Regions from separate parts of the Methylobacterium sp. 174MFSha1.1 genome, predicted to be linked through region 1. Evidence: riboswitches for the same ligand, from Rfam matches in the RefSeq annotation. Region 1 holds a riboswitch; each other region holds the start of a gene.
The links. A riboswitch is a leader RNA that binds a small molecule or an ion and turns the genes downstream of it on or off. The one in region 1 is predicted to bind thiamine pyrophosphate.

Region 1 (4,376 bases):
AGCTCGACCTCGACGAGGTCGCGGCGATGCTGCGGCTCTCCACGCAAGGCGTGGTCGAGGCGGGCCTGTGCCGGGACGAGGCGTCACTCCACGCCTACGCCGATGCCTTCCGCGACCTGCACCACGATCCGGAGGGACGCCCCGACCTCGCCTGGCGCCTCGGCGTCGCCGCCGAGGTGCTGGTCCCTGAGCGCCGCCGGCGCGAGATCCGGAATTTCCTCGATCACCTGGTGCGGCCGGCGGCGGAGAGGCGGCGCTGACGCCGCCTCAGGTCGTGCGGGCCGCCGCGAGGCGGGGTGCCGGGCCGGGCCGCTCCTCGCCGACGAGGTGGAAGGCGGCCGGGCGGCGGAACAGGAACCGGGCCGGGGTGTGGCGCACCAGCCGCTCGATCCCGAGGGGCAAAGCCACCGCGGTCGCGGTGACGAGAAGCGAGACGAGGCCGATATCCTCGATGATCCCGCTCTTCACGAGCACGGTGCGCAGGGCCGCCATCGGCAGGAAGAAGGCGAGGTAGATCACGATCGAGCGCTCGCCGCAGGCCCGGAGCATCGCCGTGACCGGGCCGCCGGCCCGGGTCAGCAGGGCGGCCGTCGCCACGATGGCGAGCGCCCCGGCAGCGCCGAGCACGAGGCTCACCCCCGGCAGGCTCGCCAGGTTCGGGCGCGAGGGAAAGCCGGTCGGCGTGAAGACCAGGGCGCCCTCGATCAGCGCCCAGCCGGCGAGGGCGGCGAGGGCCAGGCCGGACCGCGCCCGCACCCAGTCGGCCAGCCCGAAGATGCGGGCCGCGAAGAGATAGCCGGCGACGAAGTAGACGAAGCGGTCGCAGAACTCGTCGATCAGGGTCGAGCCGGTGTGGATGGGGGCGAGCTGCAGCAGCGCGGCGCCGATCAGCAGCACCGGGCCGGGCACCCGGCGCAGGAGCTTCACGGCGACCGAGAACACCGCCAGCAGGTAGATGAACCACAGGGTCGAGTACGGCTCGATCAACCCGTGGGCGAGGTGCGCGAGGAAGGCGCCCGGGCCAGCGCCGTCGGTGATCTGGCCGTATTTCACCGCCGATTGCAGCACCATCCACAGCAGGTAGAAATACGTGAAGTGGACGATGCGCCGGTCGGCGAAGAGGCGCCAGTCGCGGTCCACCACGCGGCCGAGGAACAGGCCGGAGAGCAGGAAGAAGTCGGGGATCCGGAACGGTTTGGCGAACTCGACGACGTGGTGCATGAAGCCCTCGCCCCCCATCGCCTCGCCGGTCCCGAGGGTGGAGTGCATCATCACCACCAGGATGATGCAGATGCCTTTCGCGACGTCGACCCAGGCGAGGCGCCCGGCCTCCGGCGCGGCGCGCGGGCGCACCGGATCGTCCGGCCGGACCGAGAGGGCGGGTTCGGTGTTGGGGCGGGCGGACATCGGCGTCTCCACGAGGATGGCCCGAGGCTCGCAGGGAGACGTAAAGATCGGCGCACGGTCGGCGGGTCGAATCGTGCCGGGATTCGCAACGATCGATTTACTGTCCTGAGTAGCTTCCACCCGGCGTGCTCTGACGCTTGTTGGCCCTCTCGACGATGTTGAAGTCCTCTGAGTCATTCCGGGGCCGCGCAGCGGAGCCCGGAATGACGACGGAGCTTGCACCGCCCGTCGCGGGAAGCGGACGCGTTCTCATCTGCCAGAAATGGCCGCTACCGATAACTCCGCTTCGAGTCCCGCCGCGTCCTGGTCATGCGCGTCGCGGTGTGGAAGTCGTCCGGCTTGGTGCGGATCCAGTCGAGGAAGCGGGCGATCTCCGGCTCGGCCCGCAGGCTCTCGACGTCGCTGAGGCGGCGCGCCAGCTCTGCCTCGCTGTGGCGGGCATGGATCGCCGAGTGGCAGATCTGGTGCAGCTGCACCGTCTCGCCGTGGGTGCCGCCCTTCAGCTTCGGGGTCAGGTGATGCTTGCTCTGGCGGGCGTCGCGCGGGATCGGCCGCTCGCAGAGCGGGCAGACCACCGGTTCGCGCGTGGCCGGGCCGTGGGTGGAGGGGTCGTCGTCGCGCCAGCGCCGGTCACGGCGTCCCAAGGCAAGCTCCCGAGCGGTGAGGATTGTCCTCCGTATCTGGGTCGCGGCGTCCGTGCGTTTCAAGACAGGGGCCGGGATGCCGCAGCACCCCCTCGCGGCCCCCGATTGACAAACCCCGTTCCCCACCCGACAGTCCCCCCGTTACCGAGGGGAGCCCCGCCATCTGGGGCTGAGATTGGACGAGCGTGCGTCCTGACCCTTGAACCTGATCCGGTTCGTACCGGCGGAGGGACGGGAACCTGCCATGACCGACGTGACCCGTGCGTCCTCGCGCCTCGAGGCCGGATCGTCTCCCCGGGAGAGATCCATGAACGCACCCATCCTCGCCGCAGGATCGCCGACGCGCGTCACCACCGGGCCGGTCACCGGCTCGGCGAAGGCCTATGCCTCGCCGAGGGACCGTCCCGACCTCCGCGTGCCCTACCGCGCCATCGCGCTCTCCGATCCCGGCGAGGCCCCGGTGCGGGTCTACGACCCCTCCGGCCCCTACACCGAGACGGATGCGCGCATTGACCTTGCGGCCGGGCTGCCCGAGATCCGCAAGTCCTGGATCGAAGGCCGCGGCTACGCGCCGGTCGCCCCCCGGGCGGTGCGGCCGGAGGACAACGGATTCGCGAGCGAGGACAGGCTGGTGGCGCCGTGCCCGGCCGCCCGCACCATCCGCCGGGGCGCTCCCGGCGAGCGCGTCACGCAATATGAGTTCGCCCGCGCCGGGATCGTCACCGAGGAGATGATCTACGTAGCCCATCGGGAGAACCTGTGCCGCGAGGCGATGCTGGCGGGGGCCGAGGGGAAGCTCGCCGACGGCGAGAGCTTCGGGGCAGCGATCCCGCCCTTCATCACGCCGGACTTCGTGCGCGACGAGGTGGCGCGCGGGCGGGCGATCATCCCGGCCAATATCAACCACACCGAACTCGAGCCGATGGCGATCGGCCGCAACTTCCTCGTCAAGGTCAACGCCAATATCGGCAACTCGGCCGTGACCTCCTCGGCGGCGGACGAGGTCGAGAAGATGGTGTGGGCGATCCGCTGGGGCGCCGACACGGTGATGGACCTGTCGACCGGACGCAACATCCACAACATCCGCGGCTGGATCCTGCGCAACGCCCCCGTCCCGATCGGCACGGTGCCGATCTACCAGGCGCTGGAGAAGGTCGGCGGCGACCCGCTCAAGCTCGACTGGGAGGTGTTCAAGGACACCCTGATCGAGCAGGCCGAGCAGGGGGTGGACTACTTCACCATCCATGCCGGCCTCCGCCTCGCGCACGTGCCGCTCACGGCGCGCCGCGTCACCGGCATCGTCTCGCGCGGCGGCTCGATCATGGCGCGCTGGTGCCTCGCCGGGCACCGGGAATCGTTTCTCTACGAGCGGTTCGAGGAGATCTGCGACATCTGCCGGGCCTACGACGTGTCGTTCTCGCTCGGCGACGGCCTGCGTCCGGGCTCGATCGCGGACGCCAACGACGCGGCGCAATTCGCCGAGCTGGAGACCCTGGGCGAACTCACCAAGGTCGCCCATGCCAAGGGCTGCCAGGTGATGATCGAGGGCCCCGGCCACGTGCCGATGCACAAGATCAAGGTCAACATGGAGAAGCAGCTGGCCGAGTGCGGCGAGGCGCCGTTCTACACCCTCGGCCCGCTCACCACCGACGTGGCGCCGGGCTACGACCACATCACGTCGGGCATCGGCGCGGCGATGATTGGCTGGTTCGGGACCGCGATGCTCTGCTACGTGACGCCCAAGGAGCATCTCGGCCTGCCGAACCGCGACGACGTCAAGACCGGCGTCATCACCTACCGGATCGCCGCGCATGCCGCCGACCTCGCCAAGGGCCACCCGGCCGCGCAACTGCGCGACGACGCCCTGTCCCGGGCCCGGTTCGACTTCCGCTGGGAGGACCAGTTCAACCTCTCCCTCGATCCGGACACCGCGCGCGCCTACCACGACGAGACCCTGCCGAAGGACGCCCACAAGGTTGCGCATTTCTGCTCGATGTGCGGCCCGAAATTCTGCTCGATGAAGATCACCCAGGACCTGCGCGCCGAGGTGCTGGCGATGGAGGCGGCGAGCGCCGTGGTCAACGAGGCCACACCGCTCGGCGAAGCGGCCCGGGCGGCCGGCATGGCCCAAAAATCGGCGGAATTCTTAGGCGCTGGCGGGAGGCTCTACGTCGAGCCCGGCGAGTAGGACCCCATTTCATGCTGATGCAGGCCCAAGCAGCCCCGCCGGGGCCTGCCCCGACACTCGCGCCGGGACGGTCGCGTCCCGGCTCCATCGTGCGCCGCCTCGTCGTCTTCGCCCTCGGCCTGGCGGTGCCGATCCTG
Region 2 (4,376 bases), on a different contig from region 1:
TCACCATCGCGGCGAGCCTGGCGCAGATCGGCGAGTTCTCGTTCATCCTGGCGAGCCTCGGCATCGGCCTGAAGCTGCTGCCGCCGGAGGGGCGCGACCTGATCCTGGCCGGCTCTCTCCTCTCGATCACCCTCAATCCGCTGATCTTCGCGGCCCTGGCCCGCCTGAGCGGCTTCATCGAGTCGCGGCCGGGCCTCGCCGCCCGGTTCGAGCGCGGCGGCGAAGAGATCGCGGTCTCGAGCCACGCCAAGGGCCGCGCGGGTCACGCGGTCGTGGTCGGCTACGGCCGGGTCGGCGGTGCGATCGGCAAGGCGCTGGCGGCCTGGGAGCTGCCCTTCGTAGTGGTGGAGCGCGACCGGCGTCGGGTCGAGGAACTGCGAGCTGCGGGCATCGCGGCGGTGTTCGGCGATGCCGGCGCGCCGGGCATCCTCGAGGCGGCGGATATCGGGCGGGCGCGCCTGCTCGTGGTGGCGAGCCCCGACGCGCACCAGGCCCGCCGCCTGATCGAGATCGCCCGCGAGGCCAATCCGGGGATCGACACGGTGGTGCGCACCCACAGCGACACCGAGCGGCGCAACCTCGAGGAGGACAAGGTCGGGCTGGTGCTGATGGCCGAGCGCGAGGTCGGCTTCGGCATGGCGCTCTATTCCCTGCGCAGCCTGGGGCTGAGCGAGGGCGAGGCGCGCCTGTTCATCGATACCAGCCGGGCCGAGAGCCGGGCCGAGCCCGCGGCGGAGGCCGAGCCCGAACTCGGCGCCCCCGAGCTGCGGCCGCACCGCGAGGCCTCGGCGGAGTCGTGACTCGGGTTCGTTACCGAATCGCAATCATCCGGTAAGCGTCGCCACAGCTCGGATCCGCCATCGTTCTTCCGGCTCGTCGAGGATTCGGCGCGCCCGAGAGGAGTCCGACGATGTCGCAGCCGCAGATGGAGCGCCCGGCCGAGCTGATGGTCTGGCACGGCGCCCGCGCCGCGCCGGGGCCGCGGGAGACGCGCCGCTATCCCACCCTGCGCGCCGCCCTGGCGGCGGCCGTCGCGGCGGAGGATCCCGAGGCGCTGCCGTGGATCGTGACCGAGGACGGCGCCGTGCTCAGCCCGCACTGGATCGACGAACACGCCCCCCGATCCGTCGCCCGCCCCGTCCGGCTCTCGTCCTGACGGCATGAGACAGCACGGCTTGCGTCGTTCGGCCGGCTCACGTTCCGCTCGCGCGCGTGCTATCGTCGTCCGACGAGCACGAATCGCCATGACGAGCCTGCGCAAGACCGCCCCTGCCCGCCCGGCCACGATCGCGGCGTCCACCCACGGCTACGCCGCCGCCGCCGTGAGGCTGCGCCGCGCGGCCAACGACAACCGCCCCCGATCCGGGCGCCGCCGCGTGCTGACGCTGGTCGCCGGCACCTGGGTCGCCGTGCTGGTCGCGGCGGCTTTGGCGCTGTGGCGGACCGGGGGGTTCTGAAGACCTCGTCACGGCTTGAGATCATCGGGACGCCGGTCCAGACCCTCACCCGCGCCCTGAATACGAGCATCACGGCGTCGTCGGACCTGTCGAGGCCCACGAGCACAGTGCTTTCAGCCTGGCTGCCTGTCGCAAGGCACGGCCCTTTCCCGGACGACTGCAGCGTCAGCGGAAGGAGATCCGGGATCCAGCGCAAGGACTCGCCGCGAAGCGGCTCTGTCTCTTGCAACGGTGCAGACAGGCGGACGCTTCGCGACATCTGTGCTGGATCCCGGATCTCCTTCCACTTCGTTCCAGTCGTCCGGGAAAGGGCGGGGATGAAACTGGACGGGAATGGGCCCATACCTCGCGACGCACGGCTACGTCGTTCAAGACGGACGCTCGTTCCTACCCCCCCTGCATCGCCCGCACGATCTCGACGCGGTCGCCCTCGGCGAGCGCCGTCGCCGCCCAGTCGCGCTGGCGCACCACCGCGCCGTTGAGCGCGATGGCGAAGCCCTGCGGGCCGGGCAGGTCCAGGTCGGCGGTCTCCTGGCGCCACAGGGCGTCGAGGGTGGCGGCCTCGCTGTCGCGGGATTCGCCGTTGACGAGGAGCTTCATGCGGTCTCGCTTCGAAGGGAGGGCGGCGGGGCGAACCGGGACAGGCCGAAGGGCGCGGCCACCGGCAGCGTCTCGCCGCACAGGATCAGGGTGGCGACGGCCTCGGCGGTGACCGGGGCCAGGAGGTAGCCGTTGCGGTGGTGGCCGGCGGCCAGCACCAGGCCGGGCCGGGCCTCGCCGAGGATCGGGGCGTCGTCGTCGGAGGTCGGGCGAAAGCCGCTCCAGATGCCCTCCACCCGCATCTCCTCGACCCCCGGCAGCGCCCGGCGGGCGCCCTCCAGCAGGGCGTAGAGGCCGCCGCCGGTGAGGTGCGGATCGAAGCCGGCCTCCTCGACGGTGGCGCCGACGATGAGCGAGCCGTCGCCCTTCGGCGCCATGTGGACCTGCTCGGTCCAGACCACGTGAGAGAGAAGCCCGCTGCGCGGCGTCATCTGCAGCGCCATGGACTGGCCCTTGAGCGGGCGGACCGGCAGGGCGAGGTCGGGCACCAGCCCCCCCTCCCCGGCCCAGGCGCCGGAGGCGAGGACGACGGTGCCGGCCCTGAACGTACCGGCGGAGGTCTCGACGCCGGTGACCCGGCCGCCCTCGCGGGTGAGCGCGGTGACCATGGTCCCCTCGACGAGGCGCCCGCCCGCGGCCCGGAAGGCCTGGCGCAGGGCGGCCATCACGCGGGCGGGATCGACCTGGTGGTCGTCGGGGCAGAAGAGGCCGGCGGTGACGGTGGGGCGCAGGCCCGGTTCGCGGGCGCGGATGGCGGGTCCGGACAGCCACTCGACGGACAGACCGTCGCGGCGCTGCAACTCGTGGCGGAAGCGCAGCCGCTCGACCTCGTCGCGACCGAGCGCGATCACCAGTGTGCCCTCGCGGCGGTAATCGATGGAGAGGCCCGATTCGGCCTCCAGCTCGTCGCGGAACGGGTGCCAGAGGCGCTGGCTTTCAAGGCAGAGCGGTGACAGAACCTCGCCCCCGGGCTCGTGCTCGGCGGCCGCGGCCAGCATGCCGGTGGCAGCGAGGCTGGCGCCGTCGCCGACGCGGCCGCGCTCGATCACCGCGACGGAGAGGCCCGCGCGCGCCAGGCGCCACGCGACCGACAGGCCGATCAGCCCGGCGCCGATCACCGCGGCGTCGGCTCGTTCAGGCAACCGGTCGCTCTCCGGGCTCGGGCTCGGTCCGCCCCGCCGTCCGATCGTCTGCGCGTGCACCCTCGTCTCCACGGTGGCCCGAAGAGAGTGGACTGCGCCCGGTGGCCGGATGATGCGCGCGGATCCACGAGGATCCTGTCCAATCCCTACGCCGGTATGAGCCGGATCAGGTTCGAAGGATTTCCGCGCTGACCGGGCCTGAAAGGCCGGTCCAGCGGTGTCTCAGCCCCTTGTCGGGGATCTCCCTGGAACACCCGCTATCTGGCGAGGGACGGGCCCGCCGTCAACCGGTCTTCATCCGCGTCTCAACCACCCTTGCCCGGACGGTAGATCGCCATCTCCTCGGCGAAGCCGTCGAGGGGGTGGGTGCCGAGCAATTCGGGGTCGCCCCACAGGAAGTCGACGAAGGGCTTCGACATCAGGAGCGGCTCGGACAGGACCTTGTTGAGCTTGGCCAGCCGGCTGGCCAGGTTCACGTCACGGCCGATCACCGTGAAATCGAGCCGCGCGCCCGATCCGACATTGCCGTAGGCCGCCTCGCCGTGATGGAGCGCGATGCCGACCTCGATGCGGGTGGGGAAGCGCCCGGCGCGGTTGGCCTCCTCGACGCGGCGGAGCGCGGCCTGCGCCGCCGAGAGGGCGCCCTGCGCTGCGCCGCCGAGATCGTCGCCGCTCTCGCGGAAGATCGCCAAAAGGCCGTCGCCCATGTATTTCAGCACCTCGCCGCCCTCGCTCTCGATCGGCGGCACCAGGCAGTCGAAATAGGTGTTCAGGAGTTCGACCGAGGCCTCGGGCGGCAGCGCATCGGTGAGGCGGGTATAGCCGCGCATGTCGGCGAACAGGATCGCTGAGCGGATCCGTTCGACCTGGCCGCGGCGGATGAAGCCGGCGAGGATCGCCTGATGCGGCCCGTCGCCGACATAGACCCGCAAGACGTGGTCGAGCCGGGCGTTGAGGCCGCGCATCTCCATCACCGCCGACAGGGTCGGCACGATGAAGCGCAGGATCGCCAGGTCGTCGTCGCCGAAGCCGCGCGGATCTCGGGTCGCGAAGGTGACGCCGTTCTTGGTGCCGTTGGTGAAGAACAGCGGCACGGTGATGTAATGGGTGAAGCCCGCGCTTTTAAGCTCCGGGACGATGCTGAAGCGGTCGTCCGGCGTCTCGCGCAGGTCGAGGA
Region 3 (4,376 bases), on a different contig from region 1:
ACGTCGCGACCGCGATGGCGGTGCCCTTGTTCAAGCACCAGGGCTTCTCGAACACCGACATCGCCACCGTCACCAAGCTGTTCGGCTTCTGGATCGGGCTCGGCGGCACCTTCCTCGCCGGCGCCCTCATCCCGCGAATCGGCATGTTGCCGAGCCTGCTCATCGGCACCGTCGCGGCCTCGGCCTCTCACCTGAGCCTCGCCTATCTGGCGGCGCATGGCGGCGACGGCGGCCAGGCCTTCTGGACCTTCGCGGTCACCGTCGGCATCGACAACTTCGCCTACGCCTTCGCGTCGGTGGTGCTCATCACCTACATGTCGACGCTGGCCTCGACCGAGCACGCCGCGAGCCAGTTCGGGCTCCTGACCTCGCTCTGCGCCTTCCCGGGCAGCGTGCTGGCCGGGTTCTCCGGCTTCCTCGTCGAGCGGACCGGGTTTCCCCTGTTCTTCGTCCTGACCTCGCTCATCGGCGTGCCGGTGGCGCTGCTCGCCTTCACCGTCTGGGCCAAGGTCGGCATCTCGGACGAGGCGCCGGCGAAACCCTGATCCGGGATCAGGCCGTGCCCGGAATGCGCGCGATCACCTTGATCTCGAAGTCGAATCCCGCGAGCCAGGTCACGCCGACCGCCGTCCAGTTCGGATAGGGCGCCGCCCCGATCGCACGATCGCGCACCCGCATCACCGCGTCGAACTGCGCCGCCGGGTCGGTGTGGAAGGTCGTGACGTCGACGACGTCGTCGAAGGTGCAGCCCGCCGCCGCCAGCACCGCCGAGAGTCGCGCGAAGGCAAGTGCCACTTGCGCCTCGAAATCGGGCTCCGGCGAGCCGTCCTCGCGGCTGCCGACCTGGCCGGAAACGAACAGAAGGTCGCCGGAGCGGATCGCCGCGGAGTAGCGGTGCTTCTCGTAGAGCGCCTGCCGGCCGGGCGGGAAGACGGCGTCGCGCTTGGAATGAGCCGGGGCCATGGATCGTCTCCTCGATTTGAGATACGTGACGTATGTGAGAGAGCACGGATACGCGCCGTATGTCAATTCACATACGTACCGTATGCGGAAATGAGTGGGGGTCGGGGTGGCCGGGCGACGCGCGCAGATGATGGAGGAGACGAAGGAGAAGCTCATGCGGACGGCCAGGGCGGCCTTCGCCGAGAAGGGCTTCGCCGCCGCCTCGATGGACGAGCTGACCGCCGCGGCCGGGCTGACGCGGGGCGCGCTCTATCACAATTTCGGCGACAAGAAGGGTCTGCTCCACGCGGTGATCGAGCAGATCGACGCCGAGATGGCCGTGCGCTTGGCAGCCGTCGGCGCGCGGGCCACCGATCCGTGGCGCGGCCTCCTCGACGAGTACCGGGCCTATATCGAGATGGCCCTGGAGCCGGAGATCCAGCGCATCCTGCTCCTCGACGGCCCGGCTTTCCTCGGCGATCCGTCGCTATGGCCGAGCCAGAACGCCTGCCTCGCCGAGACGACGCGGCGCATCCGGGACCTCGTCGCCGACGGGGCGATCCCCCCGGTGGACGCGGAGGCCGCCGCGCGGCTCCTCAACGGCGCCTCGCTCCACGCGGCCCTGTGGGTCGCGGCGTCGGGGGAGCCGGAGGCGACCTTGGCCAAGGCGCTCGACGCGTTCGGGCGGCTGGCGGAGGGGTTGGCGCGGCCTTGAGCGCTCGTCGCCGGGTCCGTGGCAGTACCCTTCGCCGGACCACATGGGCCGACGAACACCCGCAGCCCTTTCCCGGACGACTGGAGCGACAGCGGAAGGAGATCCGGGATCCAGCACGAAAAATCGCGAAGCGTCTGCTTGCCTGCAACGGTGCAACAGACAGAGCCGCTACGCGGCACTTCTTCCGCTGGATCCCGGATCTCCTTCCGCTGTCGCTTCAGTCGTCCGGGAAAGGGTGTGGCTTACGATGAAGCGTCGATGCGCCGAGACGTGCGGCCATCCGTGTTGGCCATCGAGCCCAACTTGACACCCGCCCCCACACCCCCCACTCTCCCCGGCTCCCAGGGGGGCCTCGCGAGGAGGCTGAGATTCCGCCGGTTCGGATCCGTCCGGACGCCGCGGTGACCCTATGAACCTGATCCGGGTCATGCCGGCGTAGGGATGCGGGACCGGCGAGGGCTCAGGGCCGTCACAGCCGTCTTTTCGCGCATGATCTCCGCCGGACTGGCCGTCGCCCGGGATGGGCGCGAGGTGGCCGTGATGTCGCAAGCGGAGATCGTCGGGGCGCTCCTCGATTTCATCGGACGCCCCGGCGCGAGCGAGGCCGAGTTCGAGGCCCTGGCCCTGCGGGTCTTCGCCTACCAGTTCGCCCACAACGCGCCCTACCGGCGCTTCGCGCAACAGCGCGGGCGCACGCCGCTGACGGTGCGGCGCTGGCGCGACATCCCGGCGGTGCCGATCAAGGCATTCAAGGACCTCACCCTGAGCTGCTGCCCGCCCGAGGAGGCCGAGCGGGTGTTCATGACGAGCGGCACGACCGGCAGCGGGCGCGGCCGCAGCTACCACCCGACGCTTCACGTCTACGACGCCTCGATGCTCACGGGCTTCGCCGCCCGGATCATGCGCGGGCGGGAGAAGATCCGGATGGGGATCCTGTTCCCGGACGAGGCGGCTTTGCCGAACTCCTCCCTCGCCCATTACCTCGCGCTGGCGAAGGACCATTTTGGCACCGAGGATAGCGCAGTCTTCGTCGGTCCCGGCGGGCTCGACCTCGACGCGCTGCTGGCAATGCTGGCGCAGGCCGAATCCACCGGCGAACCGGTCGCGCTCCTCGGCGCCACCTACGCCTTCGTACCGGTGATGGACGCGCTCGACGAGCAGGGCCGCCGCTTCGCCCTGCCGGCGGGCAGCTTTCTCTTCGACACCGGCGGCTTCAAGGGCCAGTCGCGCGAGATCGAGCCGGACGCGTTCTACGACGGGCTCTCGCAGGCCTTCGGGGTCCCGCGGAGCGAGTGCCTCAACATGTACGGCATGACCGAGTTGAGCACCCAGTTCTACGACGACGGCAACGCGGTCTGTCGGCCGGTCAAGTCCGGCCCGCACTGGATCCGCAGCCGCGTCGTCGATCCGCTGACCGGCCAGGACCTGCCCGCGGGCGAGACCGGCGTGCTGGTCCACCACGACCTCGCCCATTTCAACTCGGTCTCGGCGATCCTGACCGAGGATGCCGGGGTGATCGCGCCGGGCGGCTTCAAGCTCCTCGGCCGGGTCGAGGGCTCGGCCTCGCGCGGCTGCTCGGTCGCGGTGGCCGAGTTCCTGGCCGCCGCGCAGGGATGAGCATCCCGGGATGAGTGTCTTGGAGCAGGCCGGTCACCTGCCGGGTCTTCCCGCCGAGAGAATCGGCCGGCGCATCGTCGAGCACCGCGCCTGGGGCGAGACCGTCGCGGTGGCCCTGCCGGATCTCGACGAGGATCAGGCGAAGGCCCTGTGCGAACACGTCCGCGCCCGCGCGACCCTGCGGCGGATGGAGACGGCCCGGATCGTCGCGGCGATCGACCGGGCGAGCGCCTGCCTGCTCGACCGCACCCACCCGGTGCGCCGCAAGGCGGAGGCGCTCCTGCCGGTCGTCACCGGCTACGACCGCGAGACGGTGCGGCTCGGCCTGTCGAGCTATCTCAAAACCTTCCGGCGGCCGCAGCTCCTGCGCTTCCTCGCCGAGGATTTTTCGAATCCGGGCGTGCTCGACGGCTTCCAGCCGGCGGTGAAGGGCGGGTTCGTGCGGGCGCGAGGCCCCGACCTGCTGCTCCACGTCTGGGCCGGCAACGTCCCGGCCCTGCCGCTGTGGAGCCTCGTCTCGGGGCTCCTGGTCAAGGCCGGCAGCATCGGCAAGCTCGCCTCGGCCGAGCCGCTGACCGCGGGGTGGTTCGCGCATCTGATCGCGGAGGCGGATCCCGAACTCGGCGAGTGCCTGGCGGTCACCTGGTGGAAGGGCGGGGCCGGCGGGGCGGAAGGTGCCTTCCTGGGCGAGGCCGATTGCATCATGGCCTATGGCGGCAACGAGACGCTGGCCGCGCTCCGCGCCAAGGTGCCGGTCACCACCCGGTTCCTGCCGCACGGCCACCGCATCGGCTTCGCGATGGTCGCCCGCGAGGCGCTCGACAGCCGCCGCGCCGGGCCGCTGGCGCGGCTCGCGGCCCAGGACATCGCCCGCTACGAGCAGCAGGGCTGCTACGCGCCGCAGATGCTGTTCGTCGAGCGCGGTGCTCCGGTCGCGCCGGACGAGTTCGCCCGCCACCTCGCCCACGAACTCGCGGCGCTCGCGAGCCGCCACCCGCGTCGGCGCCTCGATCCGGGCGAGGCCGCCACCATCGCGGCCTGGCGCAGCAGCCACGAGATGCGAGCCCTCGACGGGGGCGCGACGCTGCTCGGCGACCCGGCC

Region 2: linked by a shared signal. The riboswitch ahead of thiO (glycine oxidase ThiO) and the one ahead of thiC (phosphomethylpyrimidine synthase ThiC) in region 1 are both predicted to bind thiamine pyrophosphate.
Region 3: linked by a shared signal. The riboswitch ahead of BM430_RS22390 (LuxE/PaaK family acyltransferase) and the one ahead of thiC (phosphomethylpyrimidine synthase ThiC) in region 1 are both predicted to bind thiamine pyrophosphate.

What each region holds. Positions count from the first base shown of each region.
Region 1 covers NZ_FPCB01000018.1:27,331-31,706, reverse strand. The annotation lists gene BM430_RS16535 (type 1 glutamine amidotransferase) at 1-260, shown strand, start outside; gene BM430_RS16530 (acyltransferase family protein) at 268-1,407, opposite strand; gene BM430_RS16525 (restriction endonuclease) at 1,677-2,051, opposite strand; TPP riboswitch at 2,189-2,300, shown strand; gene thiC (phosphomethylpyrimidine synthase ThiC) at 2,359-4,239, shown strand; gene BM430_RS16515 (ATP-binding protein) at 4,251-4,376, shown strand, end outside.
Region 2 covers NZ_FPCB01000004.1:41,802-46,177, reverse strand. The annotation lists gene ybaL (cation:proton antiporter domain-containing protein) at 1-800, shown strand, start outside; gene BM430_RS00220 (hypothetical protein) at 911-1,156, shown strand; gene BM430_RS00215 (hypothetical protein) at 1,245-1,457, shown strand; gene thiS (sulfur carrier protein ThiS) at 1,845-2,057, opposite strand; gene thiO (glycine oxidase ThiO) at 2,054-3,259, opposite strand; TPP riboswitch at 3,325-3,455, opposite strand; gene BM430_RS00200 (adenylate/guanylate cyclase domain-containing protein) at 3,505-4,376, opposite strand, start outside.
Region 3 covers NZ_FPCB01000027.1:18,731-23,106, reverse strand. The annotation lists gene BM430_RS22405 (AmpG family muropeptide MFS transporter) at 1-545, shown strand, start outside; gene BM430_RS22400 (RidA family protein) at 553-963, opposite strand; gene BM430_RS22395 (TetR/AcrR family transcriptional regulator) at 1,118-1,657, shown strand; TPP riboswitch at 1,991-2,116, shown strand; gene BM430_RS22390 (LuxE/PaaK family acyltransferase) at 2,198-3,274, shown strand; gene BM430_RS22385 (acyl-CoA reductase) at 3,285-4,376, shown strand, end outside.